2 regions of the Bombilactobacillus sp. ESL1202 genome follow, and region 1 is predicted to be linked to the other one. Evidence: predicted binding sites of a transcription regulator. Region 1 holds the regulator's gene; the other holds the start of a gene.
What was found. Region 1 encodes HrcA, which represses chaperone genes, less so after heat shock. Its sites were predicted from a motif close to TTAGCACTCNNNNNNNNNGAGTGCTAA; they were not measured.

Region 1 (7,751 bases):
TGATTTACAACAAGCAACAATTTACTTTAGTATCTTGTCTGATACAGCTAGTGCGTCTGAAAAAGCCTTAGCTGGTTTAAATAAAGCTAAAGGATTGATTCGCGGAGAACTAGGACATCGTTTATCAATTTATAAAACTCCCGATTTAATTTTTAAGCAAGATGATTCGATTCGCTACGGAGAACACATTGATCAATTATTACGTCATTTACATGAATCTGACTAATAAGCTCGACAGGAATCAAATTTTTTAAATTAAATTAGAGGCTGGAACAAAAGTTGTGGTAACCAACTACTAACTTTTGGAACGCAATAATGAATTAATGTTCGTCTAATTCTAAATAGAATACGATCATTACCCTTATTGTCCCAGTCTCTTTTTTGTCTTATGGTGCAATGCTATACTGAATATTAGATTAGATAATGAGGCTATCAAATGAATGGTATTATCCCCTTATATAAACCTCGTGGTATAACTAGTGCGGATTGTGTTTATCAATTGCGCCGGTTACTTCATGAGCGAAAAATTGGTCATACAGGTACCTTAGATCCTGATGTTGATGGGGTCTTAGTAATTTGTGTCGGTCAAGCCACTAAATTAGTTAACTGGCTTTTAAATTCTGATAAGATTTATCAAGGGCAAGTGACTTTAGGGACTGCTACGACGACAGAAGATGCCAGTGGTGAAATGATTGCTCAAAAAAAGATTTTAGAACCGATTACAGATCAACAAATTAAATTAGGAATGCAAAGTTTAACTGGCACTATCAATCAACAACCACCGATGTATTCAGCAGTCAAAGTCAACGGTAAGCGATTATACGAATATGCACGTGCCAACCAAGAAGTTCAGCGGCCTATTAGACAGGTAACGATTAAGCAATTTACATTATTGGGAACTTCTAGTTTTATTGCAGATCAAAGTCAACAAACATTTGACTTCCAGGTTCGTTGCACTAAAGGGACTTATATTCGTACATTGGCGGTGCAATTAGGTCAATATTTCAACTTGCCGGCACATATGAGTCGTTTAACGCGAACTTTTGGTGGAGGCTTTTCAATTGAACAAACATACACTTTAGAACAGGTGGCAGCGCAAATAGCTCAGCAGCAACTAGACTTTTGTTTACCAATAGTAACAGCATTTAAAGATGAATTGCCAGTGATAGAATTGACTGAACAGCAGTGGCTAATAGTTAAAAATGGTGGCAGCTTGAAGTTAGATTTAACAGATCTAAAAGTGCTGTTAACTTGGCAAGGAATTGTTAAAGCCGTCTATCAGCAAATTAATCAGCGCTATGTTCCTCAGTTAATGCTTTTAAAAAATGATAGGTGAAAATAGTGAAAGTTCAAGTATTAAAGTATCCTTTTATAACTGATTTAAAAATGCCTGATCGGCAAGTAATTGCAGCAGGTTTTTTTGATGGTGTTCATTTAGGTCATCAGAATTTAATTAAAACCGCGGTTCGTTTAGCTCATACTAAGCAAGAATTAGCAGCAGTTTTAACCTTTGATCGTCATCCGGTGGAAGTTTATCAACCACAATTATTAACTAATGGTGGCTATCAGTATTTAACACCCTTTGAACGTAAGTTAGAGCTACTTGAACAATTACAAGTCGATGTGGTCTATGTGGTTGAATTTAATCCAATTTTAGCGCATTTGGCACCTGAGCAATTTGTTGAAGACTTTTTATTAAAATTAAATATTTCAACGCTTGTTGCGGGCTTTGATTGGACTTTTGGTCCTAAAAAAATAGCGACAATGACGTATTTACGAAAATTAGTAGCGCAAAGATTTGAAGTTGTGGAAATCCCATCCTTAAATTTTGCCAAGGAGAAAATTTCTTCAACTAACATTCGACAATATTTAAGTCATGATCAAATTCAAAAAGCGAATTTGTTATTAGGATATAATTACCAAAATCATGGTTTAGTAGTTCATGGTTATCAAATGGGACGAAAACTAGGTTTTCCCACGGCTAATTTGGCATTGACACCGAACCAATTTGTTCCTAGCATTGGTGTTTATGTTACTCGCGTTTTAGTCGGTCAAACATGGTGGCCAGCAATGACTTCGATTGGGCGTAATATTACTTTTAAGCGTGGTGATAATCCATTAACCATTGAAGCTAATATTTTAGACTTTGATGCTAATCTTTACGATCAAGATTTACGAATCGAATGGTTAAAGTATTTACGTCCAGAAGTCAAATTTGCTGGTGGTCAGGATTTAATTGGACAATTGGTAAAAGATCAGCAAGCCACGCAAAATTATTTCAGAAAATAATAGCAACTAACTTGACATAGTGCTAATAGCTTGCTATATTTAACATTGTTAGCACTAATGTATATAGAGTGCTAAGAGCGAGGTGATTTAGTTTGATAACTGATCGTCAAGCTGCAATTTTAAAAGCAATTGTTCAGCAATACATTGAAACAGGTCAGCCAATCGGCTCTAAAGCTTTAATGGAGCGTTTGCCTATTCATGTTAGTTCGGCGACTATTCGTAATGATATGGCTAATTTGGAAAGTGTTGGTCTAATTGAAAAAATTCATCTGTCTTCTGGTCGGGTTCCATCGGCTAGTGGATATCGTTATTATTTAGATCATTTGTTAGAACCGATTGATGTTTCTGAACAAACGTCAGAGATTATTCACTCTGATTTTGCTAAACAGCAATTTAATGAAATTGATGAAATTGTAGCTCAATCTGCGAAAATTTTGTCAACCTTGACTAGTTACACCGCAATTGCTTTAGGACCAGAAAGTGATAATACAGTTTTAACAGGTTTCCGGGTGGTGGCACTAGGTAATAACCAAGTGATGGCAATTATGGTTACGAGCGATGGTTCGGTTTATAATCAGGTTTATCGCTTGGATTCCACTTTGTCAGCAGATCGTTTGGAAGCAGTAGTGCGAATTATTAATGATCAATTAGTGGGGCAGACTTTAAGTGACGTTTCACAACGTTTAAAGACGGATTTTCCTAAATTGGTTGCTCAATATTTGCAGACACCAAACGGTTTCTTGACTATTTTTGATGATATTTTAGCAAAAGTGGCTGCTGATCACTTCTTTGTTGATGGTAAGTCAAATTTATTTAATTACGTCGATGCTCGTAATAGTGATAATTTAAAAACTCTTTATTCCCTATTTGAAAACGACGATGATTTGACAAAGCTTTTAGGCCTAGATCATAATTTTAATAATGAGTCTGACAATCAAGGCATTAGAGTTCATTTAGGAGCTGAATTAGCACCACAAATTTTAAATAACTATAGTTTAATTACCGCTAAATATAGTGTTGGCAGTCACGGTGACGGTTTAATTGCGTTATTGGGACCAACTAACATGCCTTATTCACAAGTGATTGGCTTAATTGCTTCTTTACGTTATGAGTTGGCTAAGCGATTGATTGACTATTTTCAAGAATTAAATGGTAATTCAGGCTAGGAGGTAGGCTTATGACTGATTCAAAAATGGATCCACAAGAATTTCCTTCAGAAAAAAAGCAGTCAGATCATTCGAAAGTGACTGATAAAACTGCTACGGTTGAGGATAGAAAAACAAAGCCGGCTACCGCTGAGGATTCTGATAGTGTAGTTGATAAGTTATTAGATAAAAATCAAGATTTAGAAAAAGAATTAAAAGCTAGCCAAGATCGAGAATTACGGGCGCAAGCAGAAATTCAAAATATTAAAAAGCATAATCAGCAAGATCAAGCTAATTTGATTAAATATGATGGTCAAAAGTTAGCGATGGCAATTTTACCATCAATTGACAATTTGGAACGTGCTTTACAATCTAGTACTAATGATTCAGCTAATGATAGTTTGTTACAAGGTGTGAACATGGTGTTAAAACATCTTAAACAAGCTTTAGCAGAAAATGATATTACGGAAATTAAAGCATTGCATGAAAAATTTGATCCAACGATTCACCAAGCGGTGCAAACAGTACCAGCTGATGATGATCATCCTAGTGAAACGGTAGTTCAAGTTTTACAAGCTGGATATCAATTAAAGGATCGAGTTTTACGACCAAGTATGGTTGTTGTTGCACAATAATTAAAAGAACAAAACAAGTAAAATAAGGGAAGGTTTAATTTTATGTCAAAAATTATTGGAATTGATTTAGGAACCACGAATTCAGCTGTTGCTGTTTTAGAAGGTGGCGATCCCAAAATTATTGCTAATCCAGAAGGTGGTCGGACAACACCATCTGTAGTAGCTTTTAAAGATGGTGAAACTCAAGTTGGTGAAGTTGCTAAACGGCAAGCTATTACTAACCCGAATACTATTTCTTCAATTAAACGTCATATTGGTGAAGCTGGTTATAAGGTTAACGTTGAAGGTAAGGACTATACTCCACAAGAGATTTCAGCGATGATTTTGCAGTATATTAAAAACTTTGCTGAAAAATATTTGGGAGAAGAAGTTACAGAAGCAGTTATTACTGTACCAGCATATTTCAATGATTCACAACGGCAAGCAACTAAAGATGCTGGTAAGATTGCTGGATTGGATGTTAAACGAATTATTAATGAACCAACAGCTTCTGCTCTTGCTTATGGTTTGGATAAAAGTGATGCTGATGAAAAAGTTTTAGTCTATGATTTAGGGGGCGGAACTTTTGATGTTTCAATCTTGGAGTTAGGTGACGGTGTGTTCCAGGTTTTGTCAACTAATGGTGATACTCATTTAGGTGGCGATGACTTTGATAATGCCATTATGAATTGGTTAATTGCTGATTTTAAAGCCACAAACCAGATTGACTTGTCACAAGATAAAATGGCTTTACAACGTTTGAAAGATGCTGCTGAAAAAGCGAAAAAAGATTTATCTGGTGTCACTGAGACTGAAATCAGCTTACCATTTATTTCTGCTGGCCCTGCTGGTCCCTTACATTTACAAACAACATTATCACGAGCTAAATTTAATGAACTAACAGCTGATTTAGTTGATCGGACTAAAATTCCAGTTCAAAATGCTTTAAAAGATGCTGGTTTAAGTAGCTCAGAAGTTGATAAGGTCATTTTAAATGGTGGTTCAACGCGAATTCCAGCCGTTCAAGAAGCCGTTAAACAATGGACTGGCAAAGAACCGGATCATTCAATTAACCCTGATGAAGCTGTAGCTTTAGGTGCTGCTATTCAAGGTGGCGTCATTACTGGTGATGTGAAAGACGTGGTTTTATTAGATGTAACACCATTATCTCTAGGAATTGAAACCATGGGTGGTGTCTCAACTAAGCTAATTGACCGGAACACTACTATTCCAACCAGCAAGTCACAAGTTTTCTCAACGGCTGCTGATAATCAACCAGCTGTTGATATTCATGTTTTACAAGGTGAACGTTCCATGGCAGCTGATAATAAAACTTTAGGTCGCTTCCAATTAACTGATATTCCAGCAGCACCAAGAGGGGTTCCACAAATTGAAGTTAAGTTTGATATTGATAAAAATGGGATTGTTAATGTTTCAGCTAAAGATTTAGGAACTGGTAAATCACAAAAGATTACTATTAAGAGTTCTTCGGGCTTATCTGATGAAGAAATTGAGCGGATGAAAAAAGAAGCTCAAGAAAATGAAGCATCTGATAAGAAACGTAAAGAAGAAGCCGACTTGCGTAATGAAGTAGATCAATTAATTTTTACAACTGATAAGACTTTAAAAGATCTTGAAGGTAAAGTTTCTGAAGATGAAATTAAGAAAGCCAATGATGCTAAGGAAGCTTTGAAGAAAGCCCAATCAGATAATGACCTGGAAGAAATGAAAGCTAAAAAAGATGATTTGAATAAAATTGTTCAAGACTTATCAGTTAAATTGTATCAACAAGCACAAGATGCACAACAAGCTAGTGGTAATAATAGTGACAAGGGCCAATCTCAAGACGATAATGGTACTGTTGATGGTGACTTTAAAGAAGTTGATCCAGATAAGGACGATAAATAATTTAAATTAATAATTGGTTTTAACCATAGGGAGAAATGACGAAGGTTGAAGTTTAACTTTCGTCATTTGTCTGAGTTATCTGTAAATTAAATTGCGGAAAATTTGAGCATTATCCCAATTTATGGTACCAATTAAAGTCAGCTTAATTTTAGGATTGAAAGAAAGGCTAGGGTGAGAAATGGATCCTTATGAAACTTTAGGTGTCGACCGCAACGCTTCGGAAGATGAAATTAAAAAAGCCTACCGAAAATTATCTAAAAAATATCATCCTGACTTAAATAAAGCACCAGATGCGGAAAAAAAGTTTAAAGATGTTAATGAAGCTTATGAAATTCTGAAGGATCCACAACGTAAAGCGCAGTTTGATCAATACGGTTCCACTGATCAGCAAGCAGGTGGTTTTGGTAACGGACAAGGTTTTAGTGGTTTTGATACCAATGGCTTCGGTGATTTCGGAGATATTTTTGATTCCTTTTTTGGGGGTGGTCGGCGGCAAGCAGATCCTACTGCTCCACGTAAGGGATCAGATTTAGAATATCGCTTAAAAATTAAATTTGAAGAAGCAATTTTTGGCGGCAAAAAGACAATTCACTATAATCGCAGTGAACAATGTTCAACTTGTCAAGGAACGGGTGCTAAGCCTGGTACCAGTCCTAAAACTTGTCATAAGTGTCACGGAAGCGGACGGATTACTGTCAATCAACGAACGCCATTAGGAATGATGCAAAGTCAACAAGTTTGCGATGTTTGTGGCGGAACAGGACAAGAAGTTGAGGAGAAATGTCCTACTTGTCATGGTCGCGGAAAAATCACGCGTAGTCATGCAGTTGAAATTGATATTCCAGCTGGGATTGATAATTTACAGCGGATGCGTTTAGATGGTCAAGGTGCTGCCGGTTCTAACCAGGGACCATATGGTGATTTGTTTGTTACTTTTGAAGTTGAACCAAGTAAACAATTTCAACGTCAAGATGCGACAATTTATTCACATGAAGCAATTTCATTTCCACAAGCGGCTTTGGGTGATGAAATTAAAGTGAAAACTGTTCGGGGGCAAGTTGAATTGCGCATTCCTGCGGGAACTCAATCCGGAACAGTCTTTAAATTAAAAGGTCAAGGTGCTCCACGATTAAACGGCGGTGTTGGTGACCAACAAGTAAAAGTGGAAATTGTTACACCGAAGCATTTGAATGAAAAGCAAAAAGAAGCGCTACAAACTTTTGCACAACTAGGTGGTGCTAAAGTTAAAGAACAGGATCGCAGTTTTTTCGAACGCATGCGCGACAATATGAAAGATAAATTTAAATAATAGACAAAAAGGTTGGAATAGTAAATATAGTGATATGCAAAGCTGTATTGATAATTAATTTTTAGCTAATTAGATTATTAAGATTCTATAATATTGAGTGTTGATGATTAATTTCGGTTCTATGTAAAGCAGTGTTGATAATTAATTTTTTAGCTAACTAGATTAGTAATTGGTCTAGTTAGTTTTTTTTGTTTACTTTTCAGTCGTCATTTTTTAATTCTAAGCTATTTTTGGGTATCTTAAAGGTACCCAAGCTGTTGGGCTTTTAAAAATTATTTAATTGTTATCGTTAAATCTGTAAAGTGGGTAAACATTCCAGTTTAATGCGTAAGCGGAAATTATCCCAATTGCGAAAACCATAACTAGTTCGTTTGATTTTCTTGATCTTACTATTCAGACCTTCGATAGCACCATTATTGTACTCATAGCGACAACTATTGAGAACTGCTGTTAAATGCTTACGCAATGATTTAATTGTTTGGTCCA
Region 2 (7,751 bases), 330 kb from region 1:
ATGTCAAGTCGTTAATTGCAACAACTTCCAAGTCATCATTTGCAACTTCATAAATACGACGTAAAGCTAAACGTCCAATGCGTCCGAAACCATTAATACCTACTTTTGTAGCCATGTAAGATTTCCTCCTTCAGGAAAAATAAAATATTTTTTATTTTAAAGGTTATTATCCCTTAAAATCGTTTCTGAGGCTGCCTCATCAGTAATTAAAACCGTTTGATGAGGAGCAATTTTCATATATGAGCAAATTGCGGCAGCTTTACTAGCACCGCCAGCGACTGCTAGCACATGTGAAATATTAGTTAGATCCGAAACCTGTAAACCGATTTTCGGTATCTTATAAACAATCTCGCCCTTTGCATCCAAGAAAACACCAAATGCTTCTGAAACTGCTTGTTTGTCTTCAAGTAGTTGAATTTCCGTCGACGACATATCACGCCGATTTGCCATTGTTTTAGCACGACCGATACTGTGAATCACAACGTCACTATGATTAATTAAATCCAACACCGATTTAACTACTGGTTCCTCAAGCAAAGGAGCGACGCTCTTAGCACTAATATCTTCTGGAACATACAAAGCGCGGTAATGACCGTGGGAATGGTGAGCCATTTCGGCACAAACCGTATTTGCTTGAATCGAAACACTCTCACCCAAACCGCCACGTGCTGGAACAAATAACAAATTACGTTTCTGTGACAAATCTGGTGTCAAGGCTCTAGCTACAGCAGCCATTGTTGTTCCACCCATCACAGCAATTGTTGAACGTCCAGCAGGTAAAAAGCGATTCATCATTTGATTCAACTCTTGACCCATCAATTCTAAAATTCGATTATGATGTTCACTATCGCCTGGAATTATTATAACCTGCTTAATTCCCAAAAATGAAGCTAAACGCGCTGCCAAAATGGAATTATCATTTAACTTACCAACAACAATATCCAAATGTGCAACAATCTCTTCACCCTTAGCAGTCAACATCATTCCCGATTTCGAAGAACTAATTAAACCACTAGTCTTAAATAAATCTGTTTCTCGCCGTAAAACTCGTTCAGATAGCTTTAACTCCCCCGCTAAAATGCGACGACCAATTGGTTGCATCCAACGAATACTTTGTAAAATGCGATAACGTTGGCGCAAAGTTTTTAAAAAATCTGGTGCAATAGCCTCAATCCAGCTGAGTTCGTTATTAATCTGTGAAAAGTCGGCTGTGGGACTATTTTCGTCCCTGTGTGGCATATTAAGACCCATCCATTCCAAAAATATATGTGAGCCCTTATCTAACCCACAAACAGATTATAACAATTCAAAATTCAATTTGCAATAAACAAGATTAATTAATTGTTAACTTTCTAACTTAAATTTCGCAAGTTAACAATCTTCTTCCAAATTATTACGCATAGAAAAAAAAGACCCTGCCATTACTGACAAAGTCCCTATCATGCGCCACCTGGGAGTCGAACCCAGATCCCAAGAACCGGAATCTTGTGTGCTATCCATTACACTAGCGGCGCAGTACGTTTAATATAATACATGTTAATCAAGAATTTGGCAATACCAATTTTTATTTTTTAACATAAAAAATGAATAGCTTGCATTAATCATATCTATATTCTAATTAAAACTAGTATTAACTGCATTTTAAGGTTCATTTGTCATGAAAATTTATGCATTTATTCTTTTTCGTTAACACCTTAATTAACTTTTCACCACATGCTCACCGATATAAATTCAATCTTATTTTTAAGATAGTGAAAAAAATAATTTAATCGTTAAAAATTAATGGACAAATCAACTAACATCAAGTGCTTTGGCTTATTACCAGTCTTCAGCCGGCATATTTTTCGAGTCAAAAAACTTTTTTTATTGTTAAATATGTGTATACTATGGTTTTGTAATCCACATAAGGAGGAACATAATTATGACAAAACAAATTGGAATTATCGTTGGTAGTTTACGTAAAAAATCTTTCTCTAAGGCAATTGGCCGGCAAATGGCTCAAATGTTTCCCGAAGGATTTGAAGCTAAGTTTATTGATATCAGTGATTTACCAATTTTTAACCAAGACTTTGAGGATGGCGATTTACAAGAACCTGCCAGTTACAGTCGCTTCCGTCATGAAGTTAAAGAAATGGATGCGATCTTATTTATTACACCTGAATACAATCGTAGTACGCCAGCAGTCTTAAAAAATGCGTTAGACGTTGGTTCTCGTCCTTACGGTCAAAGTGTTTGGGATAATAAGCCTGCTGCAGTTGTTAGTGTTTCACCTGGTGCTCCCGGTGCTTTCGGCGCCAACCATCATTTACGCCAATCATTAGTTTTCTTAAATATGCCAACTTTGCAACAACCAGAAGCTTACTTAGGCGGTGTGGTTAACTATATTGATGATAATGGTCAAATCACTAATGACAATACTAAGCAATTTTTACAATCAATTGTTGATGCTTTTGTCACACTAATCAATCGTTATTAATTCATCTAATTTCTTAATTTTAAGAATTAATTAAAAAATAAAAAACTGGGATTAACAATTATCCCAGTTTTTTGTAGTTAATGTGGAAATTTGGGGCGCTAGAGTTGACAATTCTCAAATATATGATAAATTAGCAGAGTAGTATACAGAGTGCTAAAAACAAAATAGGAGGCTGTTTTTATGTTAGTTCCTACAGTTATTGAACAAAATTCACGTGGCGAACGTGCTTATGATATTTATTCTCGTTTATTAAAAGATCGTATTATTATGTTATCTGGTGAAGTTACTGACGATTTAGCTAATACTGTTATCGCCCAATTATTATTCTTAGATGCTCAAGATTCTGAAAAAGATATTTACATGTACATTAACTCCCCTGGCGGCTCTGTCACTGCTGGCTTAGCAATTATGGATACCATGAACTTTGTGAAGGCTGACGTGCAGACAATTGCCATGGGTATGGCTGCTTCAATGGCTAGTGTTTTATTGTCATCTGGTGCTAAGGGTAAAAGATTTGCTTTGCCTAACTCAACAGTTTTAATTCACCAACCTTCTGGTGGTGCCCAAGGTCAACAAACTGAAATTGAAATTGTGGCCGAAGAAATTTTAAAAACTCGAGAACGGTTAAATAAAATTTTAGCCGATAATTCTGGTCAAGACATGGATACTATCAAACGTGATACTGAACGTGATAACTACTTGACAGCTCAAGAAGCCAAAGAATATGGCCTAATTGATGATATTATGACTAACAGTTCTCAAAAATAATAACTGAATTAAATTTTAAAACTATAAAAAACACGACATTAATTTGCCGTGTTTTTTTATAGTTAAACAGATGATCAAATCATAACCTACTTGCACCAAGGATTAATCTCTAAGTTTAATTAACATTAGAACTTTGTATCACCACTTAATTTATTAAAGTTCAAAATCTGTCAATCATCAATGGAATCAATATCCTGTAACAGTAATTCATACTCTCTTTTATAAACCCATGGAAGCTCAAAGCCTGCTTGAACCGCATATTCAAACATAGTAATCCATTCTCTGTAGAAACCATAACCTCCCAATAGTTCAAGTAAACCAGGATAATTGTTATTATCTAATTTTAGAAAGAAATTTTTACCATACGCAATAGCCTGCTCATATTCACTCAGTTCTAAATAAATCAAAAATATAAAATTAGCTAAATTTCTATTTTGTGAATCAATTTTCAAAATTTCATTATTGAAATTATTCGGTTTCTTGGGGTTGATTTTTGTTTTGCGTTGTAAATTTTCTTTTTGCAACGCCATGCTTATTTGAAGGGCCACTTGTTTCATATCGACCGTTTTTAAATGAGCCAGTAGCAATTGAAACAGCTCATCATTTGTCAAATTCCAGCTATTTTGACTTTTAAGAATTAGTTGAATCATTTGTGTAATCTTAGCTTTATCAATTGCTTCACTAAAAGTTCGAACGATAATTATCTCAAAAAATTCATTCTGTTTCATTCCAATAGAAACGAAAGGATCTTCAGTGTTAAAGATATATTGTTCAGCTGCTCTACACATCAATTCATATAATATTGAAAGCATCTGCGTCGCCGCATTACCATACGGCGAATTGACTGAAACTGTTTGCAATAGTTTGACGTAGCGCTTAACCATAAAACGCCATTTAGAACGTTGTTTTTTAGAAACATTACGATTAGGAATCAAATAATAACCACTTTCGGCATCAGAAACAAATTGCTCAATTTCCTTTTGGAAAGTAGAAAAATCCATAATGCTGTTTTGTTGTTTTTTCTGAAGTTTACGACTAGCTAAAGTTCCGTCTAAGTCTTGAATCAGCATATCAATTTGCTTTTCATCTCGTAATTTTTTGGGAATACTTTTATAAACCTCTTTCAGTAACTTTTGTAATTGAGGTTTACTATACTGTTGAATAGTTTCATTTAATTCTGCAATTTTCATACTTGCTGCCCTTCTAAGTAAATTAATATACTCTTAAACACATCCAGCATTAACTAATCTTACTTTTGACAACTAACAATTCCTTGTTCTGTAATTACTAAATCAACTGTTTGGTCAAATTTATTTTCTGGCAACGAGTTCCGCTGTAATTTAGCAAAACACAAACTTACAGTTGTTGCTTTTAATTTTTCTTTCTGTAAATAACGATCATAATAACCACCACCATAGCCTAAACGCTGTCCCCGTAAAGTACAGGACAAACAGGGCACGATCACAAAATCAATATCTTGTGGTTGAACAATCGGTGTTGCAATCGGTGGTTCAAAAACTCGTAGTGGACTTTTTTCCAATTTGGTCTGCTCAGTTATTAAGTGTGCTTGCATTTGATGCTGTGGATAGATCCGTGGTAATGCTACTTGTTTTTGCTGTTGCCAAGCTTGTTGAATCAATGGTTGAGTAGCTAACTCCGCTTCTAAAGCCCAATAAGTAAAAATCATTTGACTAGTTTTAAAATCTGGCAAAGAAAATAGTAACTTCATTATCTTGGCAGTTGCAACCTTGCGATAATTAGCCGATAACTGCTGACGTTGCTGTAAGATCTGCTGTCGTAAGACACCTTTGTTCTGGTTGCTGGTCATAAATAAACTCCTGACTTAACTTAAATTTGATTTTAGTTGTGGATAACCACTTTGGATAATTAATTGTTCATATTGTTCAGCAAAGGCTTGTTCTTCATCATTACAATATCCTTCAAACAAAACTTGTCCAATATCACTTTGGTTAAAATAACAAAACTGCTCAGTGCCATCGACGCCATTAGGATACAAAACACCAGAATAATCAAAGTAACCAATTTTTCCTTTTGTTTCCTCAAACAATGCTGCCCGATTCACGATCATTAAAGGCGTCTGTGCTTCTTTTTTTAAAGTTACAACCGAACCAATTGGTAAAATCTGCATACGAACTTCCTCCTAAAAAGATGCTATTAAATTATTAAGCACATGTAATGCAATATTATAGCGAAGATCTCCTTGATATAAAACATAGGTAGTTGCAAATAACATCCCCATTAAAATATAAGGAATGACTTCCAACTTCAGGGCTGGTACGTGCATAAAGCCAAAAACCGCTCCAGAAATCATAATCGCTACTATTGTTTGCAAATTATTTTTTAAATTTGGAAAAAAATATTTAAAAAATAATCCGCGGAAAATAAACTCTTCAATAATTGGACCAAAAATAATCGTAAACAAGTCCATCAAAAACGGTGACTTTTTCATTAAAACTTCTAAATCATGTTGGTTATCCGAAGTCGGAAAAAGATCACTAGTAAAGCCAATTATTAATAATAAAACAAATAAAATGCCAAAAGTTAGCCAACGATACTTGAGTGCTGGCCAATGAGTTCTTAGCGGTGATTGTTTTTGATAGCTACGCCACAACCGCCAAATCACAGCTCCCATTAATAGTGATAAAATGACAGCTAATAACAGCAGCAAACTAAGGGAAACGTGATGCAGTTCCAGGGGAACAATCACTGGAATTTGTGCTACAGAATACAGCAATAAATAGCCCACTAAAATAGCTAAATGTAATAAAAATTGATTAACTTTGGTTAAATTCAAATGTCAAACCTCATTCTTAAAATAATGGAAAACCGCCAGTCATAAAAAAGCCAAGACCAATGACTATTAAAATAACCAGCATTGTTAATAATACCCAACTCATAGTAAGTTTACGTTGCATCTTTTTGACAAAGGCAACTTCAATTATTCCAATTAAGCCTAACGCAACAAGTACTTTAACAACCGTTAAGAACGGTCGTTCATGCCAAGAATAAGGCAACATGACAATGCCACTGACTAATAAAATTAAATAACAAACCCGCGCAATCATTGCCCAAGTTTTAGTTTGACGAGCCCCTTTATGTAACCCTCCAATTAAAGCAACAATTAAAATTATTCCGGCAATTAAATGCATCCAAGACCACAACATAAGCTTCAACTCCTTCTCCAATTACTCATTATTATTGTAATCGACAACTTCAATTAAGCAAACAAAATCCCCAGTAACTAACATGAGTTACTGAGGATCCAGGTTACAGTTAAGATTTGTTAACTTGAAGAATATTTAATAACTTTTAACGAAAATATTTCATCAATTCATGAGAGCGCCGCATAGAAACATAGGCACTACTCCCATCTTGAAATTTCAACTTTTTCGTTTTGTTATCATACTTACAAGGTTGTTGCAGATTCACCAAATAACTTTTATCACTCCGAAACAGGTTTTGATAACGATGTTCTAATTCGTTTAAACTACCTAAAAATTCGGTTTCCCGCGTTTTGGTATGCAATAATACATGTCCAGCAGCTACTTCTGAAGTAGTTAAATACAATACTTGATCTAATGGAACCGTAAAATAACGCGTTCCAATTCGATAAGAAAACATTCGTTGTTGCGGTTCTTCAACCATTTGATAAGCAGACATTGTCAAATTCAAATCTTCACACATTTTAAGTTCAACATTGTCCAAACCATGATCTTTATCAATAAAATCTAACGGTGAAACACGCTTTTCAATAGTCATGAATGCCAATTCATCGTGAACAGAAATGAAAACAATTTTCGCATTAGGCAACAAACGCCGAATTTCAACAGCTAATTGTAACCCTGCATGCGCATTGTTATGAATTTCCATATCTAGGAAAAATAAACCATAATTACTTTCATATTCCTGAGCCACTGATAACAGTTCTAAAGGTGACAATGTTTGACAAATTAGCTTCATGTCCCAATTGTTAGTACTAATCGCACTTCGAATAATATCGGCATATTGAATTTGCTGTTCAGTATTATCTTCAAGCAAATATACTGGGAGCATCGCTACCCCTCCTCTGTAATTATCAATGTAACACATAGATGATCCTTATCTAACTGGGTATCTAACCAAAGATGATCATCATCTCTGATCAACTGCCGCACATTAGCAAGTCCCAAGCCTTGATGATCAGATTTAGTTGTATAGCCTGATTCAAATAATTGATGAACATTAGTAACGTTAGTTGCTTGATTATCAATCACAACTTCAACTTGATGATCAGATGGAATAAACGCACAAACAACAACCTTTGATTCTTCGTTTTGAACCTGTTCAATTGCATTATCTAATAAAATTCCCAACACTCTGACAACCGTCAAAACATTAACATTGCGCAATTCAATTGACTTCGTTAATTCTAATTGCAACTGTATGCCAGCTTTTTTCGCTGCTAAAAATTTTTGAATAAGCAAACCACGAATTGGATCATTTTTTA

Region 2: a site for HrcA is predicted at 2,607-2,633, ahead of clpP (ATP-dependent Clp endopeptidase proteolytic subunit ClpP). Genes of this name have one in related genera too.

Annotation. Positions count from the first base shown of each region.
Region 1 covers NZ_CM176590.1:169,557-177,307, reverse strand. Annotated here, with positions in the region: gene rbfA (30S ribosome-binding factor RbfA) at 1-226, shown strand, start outside; gene truB (tRNA pseudouridine(55) synthase TruB) at 437-1,336, shown strand; gene ribF (riboflavin biosynthesis protein RibF) at 1,342-2,289, shown strand; gene hrcA (heat-inducible transcriptional repressor HrcA) at 2,382-3,455, shown strand; gene grpE (nucleotide exchange factor GrpE) at 3,467-4,069, shown strand; gene dnaK (molecular chaperone DnaK) at 4,112-5,956, shown strand; gene dnaJ (molecular chaperone DnaJ) at 6,135-7,265, shown strand; gene AC3B7A_RS00865 (ISL3 family transposase) at 7,555-7,751, opposite strand, start outside.
Region 2 covers NZ_CM176590.1:500,048-507,798, forward strand. Annotated here, with positions in the region: gene gap (type I glyceraldehyde-3-phosphate dehydrogenase) at 1-115, opposite strand, end outside; gene AC3B7A_RS02405 (sugar-binding transcriptional regulator) at 157-1,194, opposite strand; tRNA gene AC3B7A_RS02410 (tRNA-Arg) at 1,443-1,514, opposite strand; gene AC3B7A_RS02415 (NADPH-dependent FMN reductase) at 1,922-2,476, shown strand; gene clpP (ATP-dependent Clp endopeptidase proteolytic subunit ClpP) at 2,657-3,244, shown strand; gene AC3B7A_RS02425 (hypothetical protein) at 3,415-4,434, opposite strand; gene AC3B7A_RS02430 (5-formyltetrahydrofolate cyclo-ligase) at 4,494-5,072, opposite strand; gene AC3B7A_RS02435 (DUF4176 domain-containing protein) at 5,088-5,393, opposite strand; gene AC3B7A_RS02440 (CPBP family intramembrane glutamic endopeptidase) at 5,406-6,059, opposite strand; gene AC3B7A_RS02445 (DUF1516 family protein) at 6,076-6,429, opposite strand; gene AC3B7A_RS02450 (response regulator transcription factor) at 6,575-7,318, opposite strand; gene AC3B7A_RS02455 (sensor histidine kinase) at 7,321-7,751, opposite strand, start outside.